2 linked regions of the Methylorubrum extorquens genome follow. Each later gene encodes a partner of the first gene's protein in a complex. Links are inferred from orthologs where the notes say so. Each region holds a gene or a part of one and is shown on either strand. Other genes may lie near its edges.

What was found.
Region 2: the proteins of trxA (region 1) and trxB are in contact, whole or in part, in a crystal structure (PDB 1F6M), measured with the Escherichia coli proteins. The link is inferred for Methylorubrum extorquens from one-to-one orthologs.

The regions. Positions count from the first base shown.
Region 1 is NZ_JALJXF010000001.1:1,358,480-1,361,287, reverse strand. Bases 1-2,774 are described here. They hold trxA (thioredoxin), read left to right. Parts: upstream 1-1,114; coding sequence 1,115-1,435; downstream 1,436-2,774. Other genes in these bases: J2W78_RS06605 (outer membrane protein), read right to left, coding at 1,571-2,458; J2W78_RS06615 (PQQ-dependent sugar dehydrogenase), read right to left, coding at 1-773. UniProt on the Escherichia coli protein: Participates in various redox reactions through the reversible oxidation of its active center dithiol to a disulfide and catalyzes dithiol-disulfide exchange reactions.
Region 2 is NZ_JALJXF010000001.1:4,925,195-4,936,181, reverse strand. The notes cover bases 4,706-7,574. They hold trxB (thioredoxin-disulfide reductase), read left to right. Parts: upstream 4,706-5,587; coding sequence 5,588-6,562; downstream 6,563-7,574. Other genes in these bases: J2W78_RS22950 (LysR family transcriptional regulator), read left to right, coding at 6,904-7,574; J2W78_RS22960 (mitochondrial fission ELM1 family protein), read left to right, coding at 4,706-5,434. Also shown: carB (carbamoyl-phosphate synthase large subunit), read left to right, coding at 1-3,167; transcription elongation factor GreA, read left to right, coding at 3,305-3,781; J2W78_RS22965 (hypothetical protein), read left to right, coding at 3,787-4,311; more of J2W78_RS22960, read left to right, coding at 4,382-4,705; more of J2W78_RS22950, read left to right, coding at 7,575-7,794; aroQ (type II 3-dehydroquinate dehydratase), read left to right, coding at 7,911-8,366; accB (acetyl-CoA carboxylase biotin carboxyl carrier protein), read left to right, coding at 8,385-8,855; accC (acetyl-CoA carboxylase biotin carboxylase subunit), read left to right, coding at 8,866-10,233; aat (leucyl/phenylalanyl-tRNA--protein transferase), read left to right, coding at 10,518-10,987.

The sequences.
Region 1 (2,808 bases):
AAGGGGTTGTCCTTCGGCGCGGAGCCGTCGGTGTCGATGCGGAACACCTTGCCGAGCCCGCTCGTCAGATCCTGTGCCTGCCCGCGGGTCTGCTTGTCGGAGCGCTCGCCCACCGTGACGAACAGCTTGCCGTCGGGCGCGAAGACGAGGCGCGAGCCGAAATGCTTGTCGCCGTCATAGGTCGGCATCTGCCGGAAGATGACCTTGACGTCGTCGAGCTTGGCCTTGCCGTCGCTCTCGATCAGCTTGGCCTTGGCCACCGTGGTGCCGTTGCCCTTGTCGCGCGGCTCGCTGTAGCTGAAGTACACCGTGCGATCCGCGGCGAAGCTCGGGCTGAGTGTGATGTCGAGCAGGCCGCCCTGCCCCTTCGGATCGACCTTCGGCACGCCGGCCACCGGCTGACCGACCGTGCCGTCCTTGGCGACGATGCGGATCTTGCCGGCCTTCTCGGTCACGATCATGCGCCCATCGGGCAGGAACTCCATCGCCCAGGGGCTTTCCAGGCCTTTGGCCACGACGGCGGTCTCGAACTCGGTCTTCTGCGCGGGCTCCGGCGCCCGGGTCTGGTTGGGCAGGAGCGGCTTGTACTCGGTGTTCGGCGGCTCCTTCTCGGCGACCGACGTGCCGGCGCTCGGCGCGGCCGGCGCCTGAAAGGATTCACCCTCAATGCGGGGCGAGCGCGTCTCCTGTCCGGACGGCTGCTGAGCGAAGGCAGGGGCATCGAGGCCGAGGGCCGCAACGGTGGCGAGCAAGAGGGAAAGGGTGCGCGTCACGTCGATTGATCCTTGTGCGGGTCGCCGATCTTGCCCGCCAAATGGGGCGCAGGCGGCCCACGGCGAGGGTTGGGCTGTGCAAGGGGCCGGACTCGCAACGGGGTTCGTCACGAAGCGCGGCCGTAGGCAGGGATGCCGGCAGGGGGATTGCGGGGACGAACGCAGGCTTATCCATGTGGGTTCGGCCTGCCAGACCTGCGGCCGGGGCGGGATGCCTTGACCGGGCGGTCAGGCGTCGCCAATTCTCGCCTCACCGTGAGGCGCCGAACCCGCTCTCGGTGCCCTCTGCGCAGGGGCCCTCCATGCACCCGCGTGGGACCCGCGTGTCGAAAGGACCTACGATGGCGACCGTGAAAGTGACCGATGCGAGCTTCGAGCAGGACGTTCTGCAGTCCGCCGAGCCCGTCGTGGTGGATTTTTGGGCGGAGTGGTGCGGCCCCTGCCGGCAGATCGGCCCGGCGCTGGAAGAGATCTCCGTTGATCTCCAGGGCAAGGTGAAGATCGTCAAGGTCAATGTCGATGAGAACCCCGGCATCGCCTCGACCTACGGCATCCGCTCGATTCCGACGCTGATGATCTTCAAGGACGGCAAGCTCGCCAGCCAGAAGGTCGGCGCTGCCCCCAAGGGCGATCTCTCGCGCTGGATTCAGGCGAGCGCCTGACACAACCCGAGAAAGCCCGGCCGCGAGGCCGGGCTTTTTTCGTGTCTTTGCGCACGTGATGGCGCGCGAAACGCAAGAAGCCCGGCCTTGCGGCCGGGCTCCCTGGTTTCGAGACCCTTTTATCGAAGGTTCGGCTTAGTAGCTGCCGAACTTGTAGTTCAGGCCGGCGCGGACGACGGCGAACTCGGTGTCGTTGCGGCGCGAGGGGCCGGAGACGACGACCACGCCCGGGGAGGCCGTGGTGATGACCGTGCCGGCGTTGTTCACCGCGAAGGCGCCGTTGAGGGCACCGCCGCCGCGATCGAGGTTCACGTACAGACCTTCGACCTTCAGCGTCACCGCCGAGGAGCGGAAGAAGTTCAGGAACGAGTCGGTCGGGAGAGCGTACTCGACACCACCGCCAGCGGTGTAGCCGGTGCGGAAGTCGTCGGTCGAGGAGTTCGGCAGGCCGAACTGACGGCCGCCGCCGGCGCCGTAGGCGAAGCCGCCGGTGCCGTAGAACAGGACGCGGTCGAAGGCGTAGCCGAGGCGACCGCGGACGGTGCCGAAGAAGTCGAGGCTGGACACGCCATTCGGGCTGAACGCCTGCTGCGCGGCAATGCCCGGGAAGGCCGGGTTGCTGTTCACGACCGAGAACTGGTTCCGGTTGCGGCCGAAGTCGACGTACTGAGCGTCAGCCTCGATACCGACGACGACGCCGGAGCCCGGGGTGAACTGGTAGTTGTAGCCGATCTGACCACCGCCGACGAAGCCGTCGTTGCGGTTGTTGCCGCCGAAGGCGATGACGGCCGTCTGGCCGGGACGCACGAGGCCGGTCAGGCTGTTCACGCCGACGACCGGAGCCGCACCGTTGTCCTCGACGCCGAAGCCGTAGCCGGCGTTGAAACCGGCGTAGAAACCGGTCCAGGTGAACACCGGGATGGGCGTGAAGACCGGCGGAGCGGCGCGGCGCGGCAGGTCGGCGGCGGAGGCCGCGGCGGTCAGCGCCGTGAAGGCGGCGAGAGAGGTGAGAAGTTTTTTCACTTGTTGATCCCCAGCAGAAACCCGATCGCCCACAAGCTAGACCATTTCCTTGACCTGAGATGTAGCGAACAGGCCACACCCACGGCGCGACAAACGACCCGGCGAGCGGTTGCATCCGGTGCGCTGGGAGGCCGAAACCAGATTTACGTCGTCCCGGCGATCAGGATGCACAGATCGCCGAGACGATGCGCAGAGACCGTCGCGTCCGTTGCAGGATTCGACAGGTCACGGGCTGGACGACGGAAGGTCGGCGAAGACTCTTTCGTCGGGCGGCGGCAGAGCCGGCACCCGGCGCGAGGCGCGAATCGCTCCCGCCCCGTGTGGTTTGCCGACCGATGGCCTTGCGGCGC
Region 2 (10,987 bases), 3.6 Mb from region 1 along the record:
AGCGCATGGGCGTGCTGGAAAAGTTCGGCGTGCAGATGATCGGTGCGACCGCCGAGGCCATCGACAAGGCGGAGGACCGCAACCTCTTCCGCGACGCGATGACCAAGATCGGCCTGGAGACCCCGAAATCGGAACTCGCCAACGCCTCGGCCGCCAAGAAGGCCGACCGCGACCGCTATCTCGCCGAGAAGGCGCGCATCGAGGCGGCGCAGTCGGATCCGGCCGTCCGCGCGGCGGCGCTCGCCGAGTTCGATCGGCAATGGAGCGGGGCTGAGGGCGACCGGCGGCGGCGCTACATCGAGCACGCGCTCGGCCAGGCGCTGATCGCGCTCGCCGAAGTCGGCCTGCCGGCGATCATCCGCCCCTCCTTCACCATGGGCGGCACCGGCGGCGGCATCGCCTACAACCGCGAGGAGTTCCTCGAGATCGTCGAGCGCGGCATCGACGCCTCGCCGACCAACGAGGTGCTGATCGAGGAGAGCGTGCTCGGCTGGAAGGAGTACGAGATGGAGGTCGTCCGCGATAAGGCGGACAACTGCATCATCGTCTGCTCGATCGAGAACGTCGATCCGATGGGCGTGCATACCGGCGACTCGATCACCGTCGCCCCGGCGCTGACGCTCACCGACAAAGAATATCAGGTGATGCGCGACGCCTCGCTGGCGGTGCTCCGCGAGATCGGCGTCGAGACCGGCGGCTCGAACGTGCAGTTCGCGATCGACCCGAAGACGGGCCGGATGATCGTGATCGAGATGAACCCGCGCGTGTCGCGCTCCTCGGCGCTGGCCTCGAAGGCGACCGGCTTCCCCATCGCCAAGGTCGCGGCCAAGCTCGCCGTTGGCTACACGCTCGACGAGATCGCCAACGACATCACCGGCGGCGCGACCCCGGCCTCGTTCGAGCCGACGATCGACTACGTCGTCACCAAGATCCCGCGCTTCGCCTTCGAAAAGTTCCCCGGCGCCGAGCCGACGCTGACCACCGCGATGAAGTCGGTGGGCGAGGCCATGGCGATCGGCCGCTGCTTCGCGGAATCCCTTCAGAAGGCCCTGCGCTCGCTCGAGACGGGGCTGACCGGCCTCGACGAGATCGAGATCGAGGGTCTCGGCAAGGGCGACGACCACAACGCGATCAAGGCCGCGCTCGGCACGCCGACGCCGGATCGCCTCCTCAAGGTCGCGCAGGCGATGCGCCTCGGGATCAGCCACGAGGAGATCTACGCCTCCTGCGCGATCGATCCGTGGTTCCTCGAGCAGCTTCAGGCCATCGTCGATCTGGAGAACCGGGTGAAGGCGCATGGCCTGCCGGGGACGCCGGGCGCCTTCCGCCAACTCAAGGCCGCCGGCTTCTCCGACGCGCGGCTGGCCGTGTTGACCGACGCCGACGAGGACGCCGTGCGCGCCGCCCGCCGGGCTCTCGGCGTGCGGCCGGTCTTCAAGCGGATCGACACCTGCGCCGCCGAGTTCAAGGCGCCGACCGCCTACATGTACTCGACCTACGTCGCCCCCTTCGCCGGCCAGACCGCGGACGAGGCGTACCCGTCGGACAAGAAGAAGGTCATCATCCTCGGCGGTGGCCCGAACCGGATCGGCCAGGGCATCGAGTTCGATTATTGCTGCTGCCACGCCTGCTTCGCGCTGACGGAGGCCGGCTACGAGACCATTATGGTCAACTGCAACCCGGAGACGGTCTCGACCGACTACGACACCTCCGACCGGCTCTACTTCGAGCCGCTGACGGCGGAGGACGTACTCGAGATCATCGAGACCGAGCGGCAGGCGGGCCAGCTTCACGGCGTGATCGTGCAGTTCGGCGGCCAGACCCCGCTCAAGCTCGCCCGCGCCCTGGAGGCTGCCGGCGTGCCGATCCTCGGCACCTCGCCGGACGCGATCGACCTCGCCGAGGACCGCGACCAGTTCAAGCGGCTCCTCGACAAGCTCGGCCTCAAGCAGCCCAAGAACGGCATCGCCTACTCGGTCGAGCAGAGCCGGCTGGTCGCGGCCGAACTCGGCCTGCCCTTCGTCGTGCGCCCGAGCTACGTGCTCGGCGGGCGGGCCATGGCGATCATCCGCGACGAGACCCAGTTCGCCGAGTACCTGCTCGGCACGCTGCCGAGCCTGATCCCCTCCGACATCAAGGCGCGCTACCCCAACGACAAGACGGGGCAGATCAACACGGTGCTGGGCAAGAACCCGCTCCTGTTCGACCGCTACCTTTCGGACGCGACCGAGGTCGATGTCGATGCGGTCTGCGACGGTGAGAGCGTGTTCATCGCCGGCATCATGGAGCACATCGAGGAGGCGGGTATTCACTCAGGCGATTCCGCCTGCTCGCTGCCGCCGCGCACGCTCTCGCCCGAGATCATCACCGAGCTGGAGCGCCAGACCAAGGCGATGGCGCTGGCCCTCAAGGTCGGCGGCCTGATGAACGTGCAGTACGCGATCAAGGACGGCGCGATCTACGTGCTGGAAGTAAACCCGCGCGCCTCGCGCACGGTGCCTTTCGTCGCCAAGGTGATCGGCGAGCCGATCGCAAAGATCGCCGCGCGGGTCATGGCCGGCGAGCGCCTCGACAGCTTTGGTCTCAGACGTAAGCAACTCGACCACATCGCGGTGAAGGAGGCGGTGTTCCCCTTTGCCCGCTTCCCCGGCGTCGACGTGCTGCTCGGGCCGGAGATGCGCTCGACCGGCGAAGTGATCGGGCTCGATGCCGGGTTCGGCGTGGCTTTCGCCAAGAGCCAGCTCGGTTCGGGCACGGCGGTGCCGCGCACCGGCACGGTGTTCGTCTCCGTGCGTGACGATGACAAGCCCCGCGTGCTGCCGGCGATCCGACAGCTCTCCAGCCTCGGCTTCACCATCCTCGCGACCGGCGGCACGCAGCGCTACCTCGCGGACGAGGGCATCCCGACCCAGCGCATCAACAAGGTGCTCGAGGGCCGTCCCCACATCGTCGATTCGATTAAGAACGGCGACATCGCGCTGGTCATCAACACCACCGAGGGGGCCGGCGCGCTCTCCGACTCACGCTCGCTCCGGCGGGCGGCCCTCTTGCATAAAGTGCCGTACTACACCACTCTCGCCGGCGCGATGGCGGCGGCCGAGGGGATCAAGGCCTACCTCGAAGGCGATCTTCAGGTCCGCGCCTTGCAGGAATACTTCGCGGCCTAAATAGACGTTCGTGTGCCGGGCGGCCCGCCGAGCGGAAGCGGGCGGCCCGAGAGCACACAATCGAGAGCCGTTATCCCGGCCCGGAAGGAGCGTTTCGCTCCGGCCGGGCCTCTTCATTGTGGCGCGAGACCATGAGCATCGACAAGCTTCCCATCACGGCACGCGGCTACGCAGCCCTCGAGGAGGAGCTGAAGCGTCGCCAGCAGGTGGAGCGGCAGCGCATCATCCAGGCAATCTCCGAGGCGCGCGCGCTGGGCGATTTGTCCGAGAATGCCGAGTACCATGCCGCCAAGGAGGCCCAGTCCCACAACGAGGGCAGGGTGCTCGAACTGGAAAGCATGATCGCGCGGGCCGAGATCATCGATACCTCGAAGCTGTCCGGCTCCAAGATCAAGTTCGGCGCCCGCGTGAAGCTGTTGGACGAGGACACCGAGGAGGAGAAGACCTACCAGCTCGTCGGCGAGCCGGAGGCGGATGTGCGCGAGGGCCGCGTCTCGATCTCCTCGCCCATCGCCCGCGCCCTGATCGGCAAGGCCGTCGGCGACACGGTGGAAGTCACGACGCCCGGTGGCGGCAAGTCCTATGAGGTCGTCGCCGTCGAGTGGGGAGCCTGATCCCCGTGCGCGTCCCCGGCCTCGCGGCCGTGCTCGGCCTCCTGGCCGGGGTTTTGGCCGCGCTCGCGCTCAGCGTCCCGGCCGGGGCGCAGGATTTCGACCAGGCCTTCGACCGGGTCGGCGGGATCACCGTCGATGTGCGCCCCCTGCAGGTCTACGCCCGCGGCCCGCAGACGGAGGTTCTGCGCGCCGATCTGACCGAGGCGATGCGGCGCAGCTTCCGAGACCGCATCGTCCGCGGCGCGCCGACGCTGGTGGTGCGCGTGAGCGGCCTCTCGCTCGCCGCCTATGGCGGTTCGCAAGGCGGTGACCGCAGCAGCTTCGGCGGCAGCGGCACGACGGATTACCTCGACGGCGAGGCGCTGCTGGTCGGCCGTGGGGGCGAGATCCTCGCGCGCCATCCCCAGCTCTCGGCCCTGCCCGCGAGTTCCGGCGGGGCGTGGTACGATCCGGCCTCCGAGCGGCGGCGGGTCGCGGCCCTGGCCGAGCACTACGCGCAGTGGCTGCGGCGCAGGCTCCCGTCCCAGTAAGGCCGGGTTTGGTGGGATCGAAGGTTTGCGTCGCGTGAACGAACAGGGGCTGGTGCAAGGGCTGGTGAAGATGGACGGTAGCGTCCCGCCGCAACTCGCGCGGGCCCGCGCCTGGATCCTCACCGATGGCAAGGCCGGCGACGAGAACCAGTGCATCGGCATCGCCGAGGCGCTCGGCGTCCCCTACGAGACGCGGCGGATTCCGGACGGACGGCCGCTGACCTGGATGGCCCCATGGGGGCCGATCGACCCGCGGGACGCACCGGGCCGGGCCGGCGGCCTGCTGCAAGGCCCGCTCCCCGATCTCCTGATCGCGTCGGGGCGGCGCGCCGTGCCCTATCTGCGCGCCGTGCGCCGCGCCTCGGGCGAGACAACCTTCACGGCCTTCCTCAAGGATCCGCGCACCGGCCACGACACCGCGGATTTCATCTGGGTTCCCGACTACGACGACCTGCGCGGTCCCAACGTCTTCACCACGCTCACTGCGCCGCATCCCGTCTCCCGCGCCCGGCTCGACACCGCCCGCACGACGCCTGATCCGCGTCTCGCGCGCCTGCCCTGGCCGCGCATCGCCGTGCTGATCGGCGGGGACAGCCGGCATCTGCGCTACCGCAAAGCCGACATGCAACGGCTCGTGCGCGATCTCACCAAGCTGGCCGATGGCGGCTGCTCGCTAATGCTGACGGTGTCCCGGCGCACGCCGCCGAACCTGCGCATCGCCCTCGAAAACTTGGTGAAGGACAAGGGCGGTTTCTTCTGGGACGGCAGCGGCGAGAACCCTTACGTCGGCATGCTGGCGATCGCCGACCACATCGTCGTCACCTCCGACTCAGCCAACATGGTGGGCGAGGCCGCGAGCACCGGCGTGCCCCTCCTGCTGTTCGATCTGCCGCGTACCTATATCCGGCATCGGCGGATGTTCGCGGGCCTCGCTATGGCCGGTGCGCTGAAGCCGTTCATCGGCCGCCTGGAGGCGCTGCGCTACGCTCCCATCGACGCGACGCCGGAGATCGCCGCGGCCCTGGCGGAGGCTTATGGGCGGCACCGTGCGCGCTTGGCGGGGGACACGGCGACGGTGCCGCGCCCGGCCGAACGGACGTCGGACCCGCGCGGACCGTTCTGAGCCGGCATCGGGACAGAACGGGCCGTTTGCCCGCGTCGCCCGCTTTGGGAAGAAATTTTTGCCTTCCTCGTGTCAGACTGCGCGCGAGGCTACACAAACAACGGACGGCCGGCGCCCAAGGATCGGGACGCCCGCCGACAGGAGACGGCACAGATGGCCCATACCCATGCGAGGCTCGTCATCATCGGCTCGGGACCGGCCGGCTACACCGCCGCGATCTACGCTGCCCGCGCCATGGTCGAGCCCCTGCTGATCTCGGGCTTCCAGCCGGGCGGCCAACTGATGATCACGACCGATGTCGAAAATTATCCGGGCTTCGCCGACGCGATCCAGGGCCCCTGGCTGATGGAGCAGATGCGGCTCCAGGCCGAGCATGTCGGCACGAAGATTGTCTCGGAATACATCACGAGCGTCGATCTCAACGTGCGCCCGTTCCGGCTGGAGGCTGATTCCGGCGAGACCTACACCTGCGACGCGCTCATCATCGCCACCGGTGCCCAGGCGAAGTGGCTCGGCCTGCCCTCGGAGGCGAAGTTCCAGGGCTTCGGCGTCTCGGCCTGCGCCACCTGCGACGGCTTCTTCTTCCGCGGCAAGGACGTGACCGTGGTCGGCGGCGGCAACACCGCGGTCGAGGAGGCGCTGTATCTGGCCAACCTCGCCAAGTCGGTCACCGTGATCCACCGCCGCGGCGAGTTCCGGGCCGAGCGCATCCTGCAGGAGCGCCTGTTCAAGCACGCCAACGTCACGGTGAAGTGGCACCACGCGGTGGAGGAAATCTGCGGCTCCGACACGCCACCCTCCGTCACGCATCTGCGCCTGAAGGATCTGCGCTCCGGAGCGATCGTCGAGCAGCCCACCGACGGCCTGTTCGTGGCGATCGGCCACCAGCCGGCCACGGGGATCTTCGAGGGCCAACTGCCGATGCGGCACGGCGGCTACATCACCGTGACGCCGGGCACCACCGAGACCGAGATCCCGGGCGTGTTCGCGGCCGGCGACGTCACCGACGACGTCTACCGTCAGGCGATCACCGCGGCCGGCATGGGCTGCATGGCCGCGCTGGAGGCGGAAAAGTTCCTGGCCAATCTCGACGTCGGCGAGAGCCCGGCCAAGGCGGCGGCCGAGTAGGCGGCCGGCTTTCGGGCGTTTTGCGGACGTTTTAAGTACTGTTCAAAAGAACGCCCGCTTCGCCATCGTGTCGGACATCGAGACCGACCGGGAACAGACGCAGTCAAAGCATTCAAGACGTTGTCTGATACGCATTTCCCTGTTGATGGCGGAAATGACGCAACCAAATTGTAAGGTTGTCGTCCTAACCTGAAAGCTGCGGGAGCCGGAAGGTTTCACGAAAGAAGCCTTTCGCCGGGTACGGCAGGGCAACAGACTGGCGTCGTGCAACGCCCGAAGGTCGCGGCCGCCCGTAGGGGCGGACTGCGACGGGCCGACCTCGACGGGCGGGAGTGACGGCCTTGGATTGGGACAAGATCCGGATTTTCCTCAACGTCGCGGAGGCCGGCAGCTTCACGCGGGCGGGCGACGACATCGGCCTCAGCCAATCGGCGGTGAGCCGGCAAATCAGCGCCCTCGAGCGGGAGTTGAAGGCGCCGCTGTTCCACCGGCATGCCCGGGGCCTGATCCTGACCGAGCAGGGCGATCTGCTGTTTCGCGCCGCGCGCGACATGAAGCTGAGGCTGGAGAACACCCGCGCCCGCCTCGTCGAGACCAGCGAGCGCCCCTCCGGTGACCTGCGCGTGACGACGACGGTGGGCCTGGGCACCTCCTGGCTGTCACAGCGCGTCTCGGAATTCCTCGACCTCTATCCGGATGTGCGGATCGAGCTGGTTCTCACCAACGAGGAGTTGGACCTCGCCATGCGCGAGGCCGACATCGCGATCCGCATGCGCCGCCCGGCCCAGCCCGACCTGATCCAGCGGCGGCTTTTCACGGTGCACTATCACGCTTTCGCGAGCCCCGATTACGTCAAGCGCTTCGGCGAGCCCAAGACCATCAGCGACCTCGATGAGCACCGCCTCGTCTCGTTCGGCGGCAACGAGCCGTCCTATCTGCTCGCGACCCACTATCTCGCCAGCATCGGCCGCGAGGGGGACGAGCGCCGTCCGGTCCACTTCACGGTCAACAACATCACCGCCCTCCACAAGGCGATGGAGGCGGGCGTCGGCGTCGGCATCCTGCCGGACTACGCCGTCGACGGGAACGAGAGCCTCGTCCAGGTGCTGCGCGAGAGCGAAATGCCGACGATGGAGAGCTATCTCGTCTATGCCGAGGAGATGCGCTCGGTCGCCCGCGTCCAGGCCTTTCGCGATTTCCTCGTGAACAAGGCACAACGCTGGACTTATTGAAAGCTTGGCCGGACAACCGGCCGGCAACCGCCCTTGTCGCGCACCGACGCACTCGTCTAAGACCGCCCCTCCTGCCGGGCGGTTCGCGAAGCCTCCGGCCGACGCAGCCGGACGGCATGATCGCGATTCACTGCCTCAACGGGCCGAACCTCAATCTCCTGGGCCAGCGCGAGCCGGGCATCTACGGCGCCGCCACGCTTGCCGACATCGAGCAAAACCTGCGGGAGCAGGCGGCTCGCCTCGATATCGCCCTGACCTTCCGTCAGACGAATCACGAGGGCGAACTCGTGACGTTCGTGCAGGAGGCCGGTGCCGCCGGGGCCGGGGTGCTCATCAACGCCGCCGCCTACACGCACACCTCGATCGCGCTCCGTGACGCGATCAAGGGGTCGGGGGTGACGGCGGTGGAGATCCACCTCTCCAACGTCCATGCCCGCGAGGACTTCCGCCACGTCTCGCGGATCGCACCGGTCTGCGCCGGTTTGATTTCGGGCTTCGGTGCCCACAGTTACGTCCTGGGGCTCGACGCCCTCGCCCATCTCCTGCGCGGACGCACCCCGTCCGCCTCCTGACCTCAGAACTACGAGCCGATGGCCAAGAACGAACCCTTCGATCCCGAACTGGTGCGCGAACTCGCCCGGATGGTCGCCGAGACCGATCTGACCGAGATCGAGGTCGAGAAGGGCGATCTGCGCATCCGCGTCGCCCGCAAGATCGAGACGGTCTCGGTTCAGGTCGCGCCCGCCGCCCCGGCCGCTGCGGCGGCACCGGTCGCGGCGCCGCCTGCTGCCCTGGCGCCGGCCCCCGCCAAATCCGGCGCGGGCCATCCCGGCGCCGTGCCGTCGCCCATGGTCGGCACCGCCTACCTGCGCCCCTCGCCGGACGCCAAGCCGTTCATCGAGATCGGCACGAAGGTCCAGGCCGGCGACAAGCTTCTGCTGGTCGAGGCCATGAAGACCTTCAACGAAATCGTCGCGCCCCGCGCCGGTACGGTGACCGCGATCTTCATCGAGGATGGGATGCCGGTCGAGTACGGCGAAGCCCTCCTCGTTCTCGAGTAGCCTCCCCGCGATGTTCGACAAGATCCTGATCGCCAACCGCGGCGAGATCGCACTCCGCATCCTGCGGGCGGCGAAGGAGCTCGGTATCGCCACCGTCGCGGTCCACTCGACGGCGGATGCCGACGCCATGCATGTGCGGCTGGCCGACGAGAGCGTCTGTATCGGCCCGCCGGCCGCCCGCGACAGCTACCTCAACATCCCCTCGATCATCGCCGCCTGCGAGATCACCGGGGCGGACGCCGTGCATCCCGGCTACGGCTTCCTGTCGGAGAACGCCCGGTTCGCCGAGGTTCTGGCGCATCACAACATCGGCTTCATCGGCCCCAAGGCCGAGCATATCCGCATCATGGGCGACAAGATCGAGGCCAAGCGCACCGCCAAGCGCCTCGGCATTCCCTGCGTTCCGGGCTCGGAGGGCGGCGTCACCGATCCGGACGAGGCCAAGCGCGTGGCCGCCGAGATCGGCTATCCCGTGCTGGTGAAGGCGGCCTCCGGCGGCGGCGGACGTGGCATGAAGGTCGCCCGCTCGGAGAGCGAGCTGGAGCAGGCCCTCGATATGGCCCGCACCGAGGCCAAGGCCGCCTTCGGCGACGATGCGGTCTACCTCGAAAAGTACCTGACCAAGCCCCGCCACATCGAGGTGCAGATCCTCGGCGACGGCAAGGGCCACGCCGTGCACCTGGCCGAGCGCGACTGCTCGCTCCAGCGCCGTCACCAGAAGGTCTGGGAGGAAGGCGGTTCGCCGGCCCTCAACGAGGCGATGCGCGCCGAGATCGGCGGCATCTGCGCCAACGCCATGCGCGAACTCGGCTATCTCGGCGCCGGCACCATCGAGTTCCTCTACGAGGACGGGCGGTTCTACTTCATCGAGATGAACACCCGGATTCAGGTGGAGCACCCCGTCACAGAGATGATCACCGGGATCGATCTCGTGAACGAGCAGATCCGGGTCGCCGCCGGCGGCGGCTTGTCGGTGGTTCAGGAGGACATCAAGGTCGAGGGCCACGCCATCGAGTGCCGGATCAACGCCGAGCACCCTTCGACCTTCCGGCCCTCGCCGGGGCTGATCACCTACTTCCACCCGCCGGGCGGTCTCGGCGTCCGGGTCGATTCGGCCGCCTTCCAGGGCTACCGGATTCCCTCAAACTACGACTCGCTGATCGGCAAGCTGATCGTGCACGGGCGCACCCGCAACGAGTGCCTGATGCGCCTGCGCCGGGCGCTGGACGAGTTCGTGGTCGACGGCATCGACACCACGCTGCCGCTGTTCCGCACGCTGGTGCGCAATGCCGACGTGCAGAACGGCCTCTACGACATCCACTGGCTCGAAGGCTTCCTGGCCCGCGAGGAATTATCCGAGACCGACCAGAGACGCTGAACGGCGGCGACACGTTCCTCGTCGATCGACTGCCGGTCCCGTTGCGGGCCGGCTGTTTCTGACCATCGACCGTCATTCCGGGGCCGCGCAACGGAACCTGGGATCCATCCGTGATGCGTCGCCGAAGCTGGGCGTAGAGCTCAATCGTGGATTCCGGGTGCGCCTTCGGCGCCCCGGAATGACAGCGGAGAATGCTTTTCGAGACGGTCAGGGACCGCGCTCCGATGCCCGTCCGCGACGTGATGGGTCTGGCGTTCCGCCTCCGCCGGAGCGACAACGCTTCGATGCACGACAGGCCGCCCGTGGACATCACGCCCGACATCCTGCTCAAGGCCTATGCCGCCGGGATCTTCCCGATGGCCGAGGATGCGGACGATCCGACGATCTACTGGGTCGAGCCCCGCGCCCGCGGGGTGCTGCCCCTCGACCGCTTCCACGTGCCCAAGCGCCTCGCCCGCACCGTGCGCTCCGACGGGTTCGAGGTCGTCAGCGACCGGGATTTCGATGCGGTGATCGACGGCTGCGCTGCCCCGCGCCGGGATACGGCCCGCACTTGGATCAACGCCCGTATCCGCGACCTCTACGGCGCGCTGTTCGATCTCGGCCATTGCCACACGATCGAGGTCTACCAAGAGGGGCGCCTCGCGGGCGGGCTCTACGGCGTCTCGCTGGGGGCGGCCTTCTTCGGCGAGAGCATGTTCCACGAGGTGCGCGACGCCTCGAAGGTCGCCCTGGTCCACCTCGTCGCGCGGCT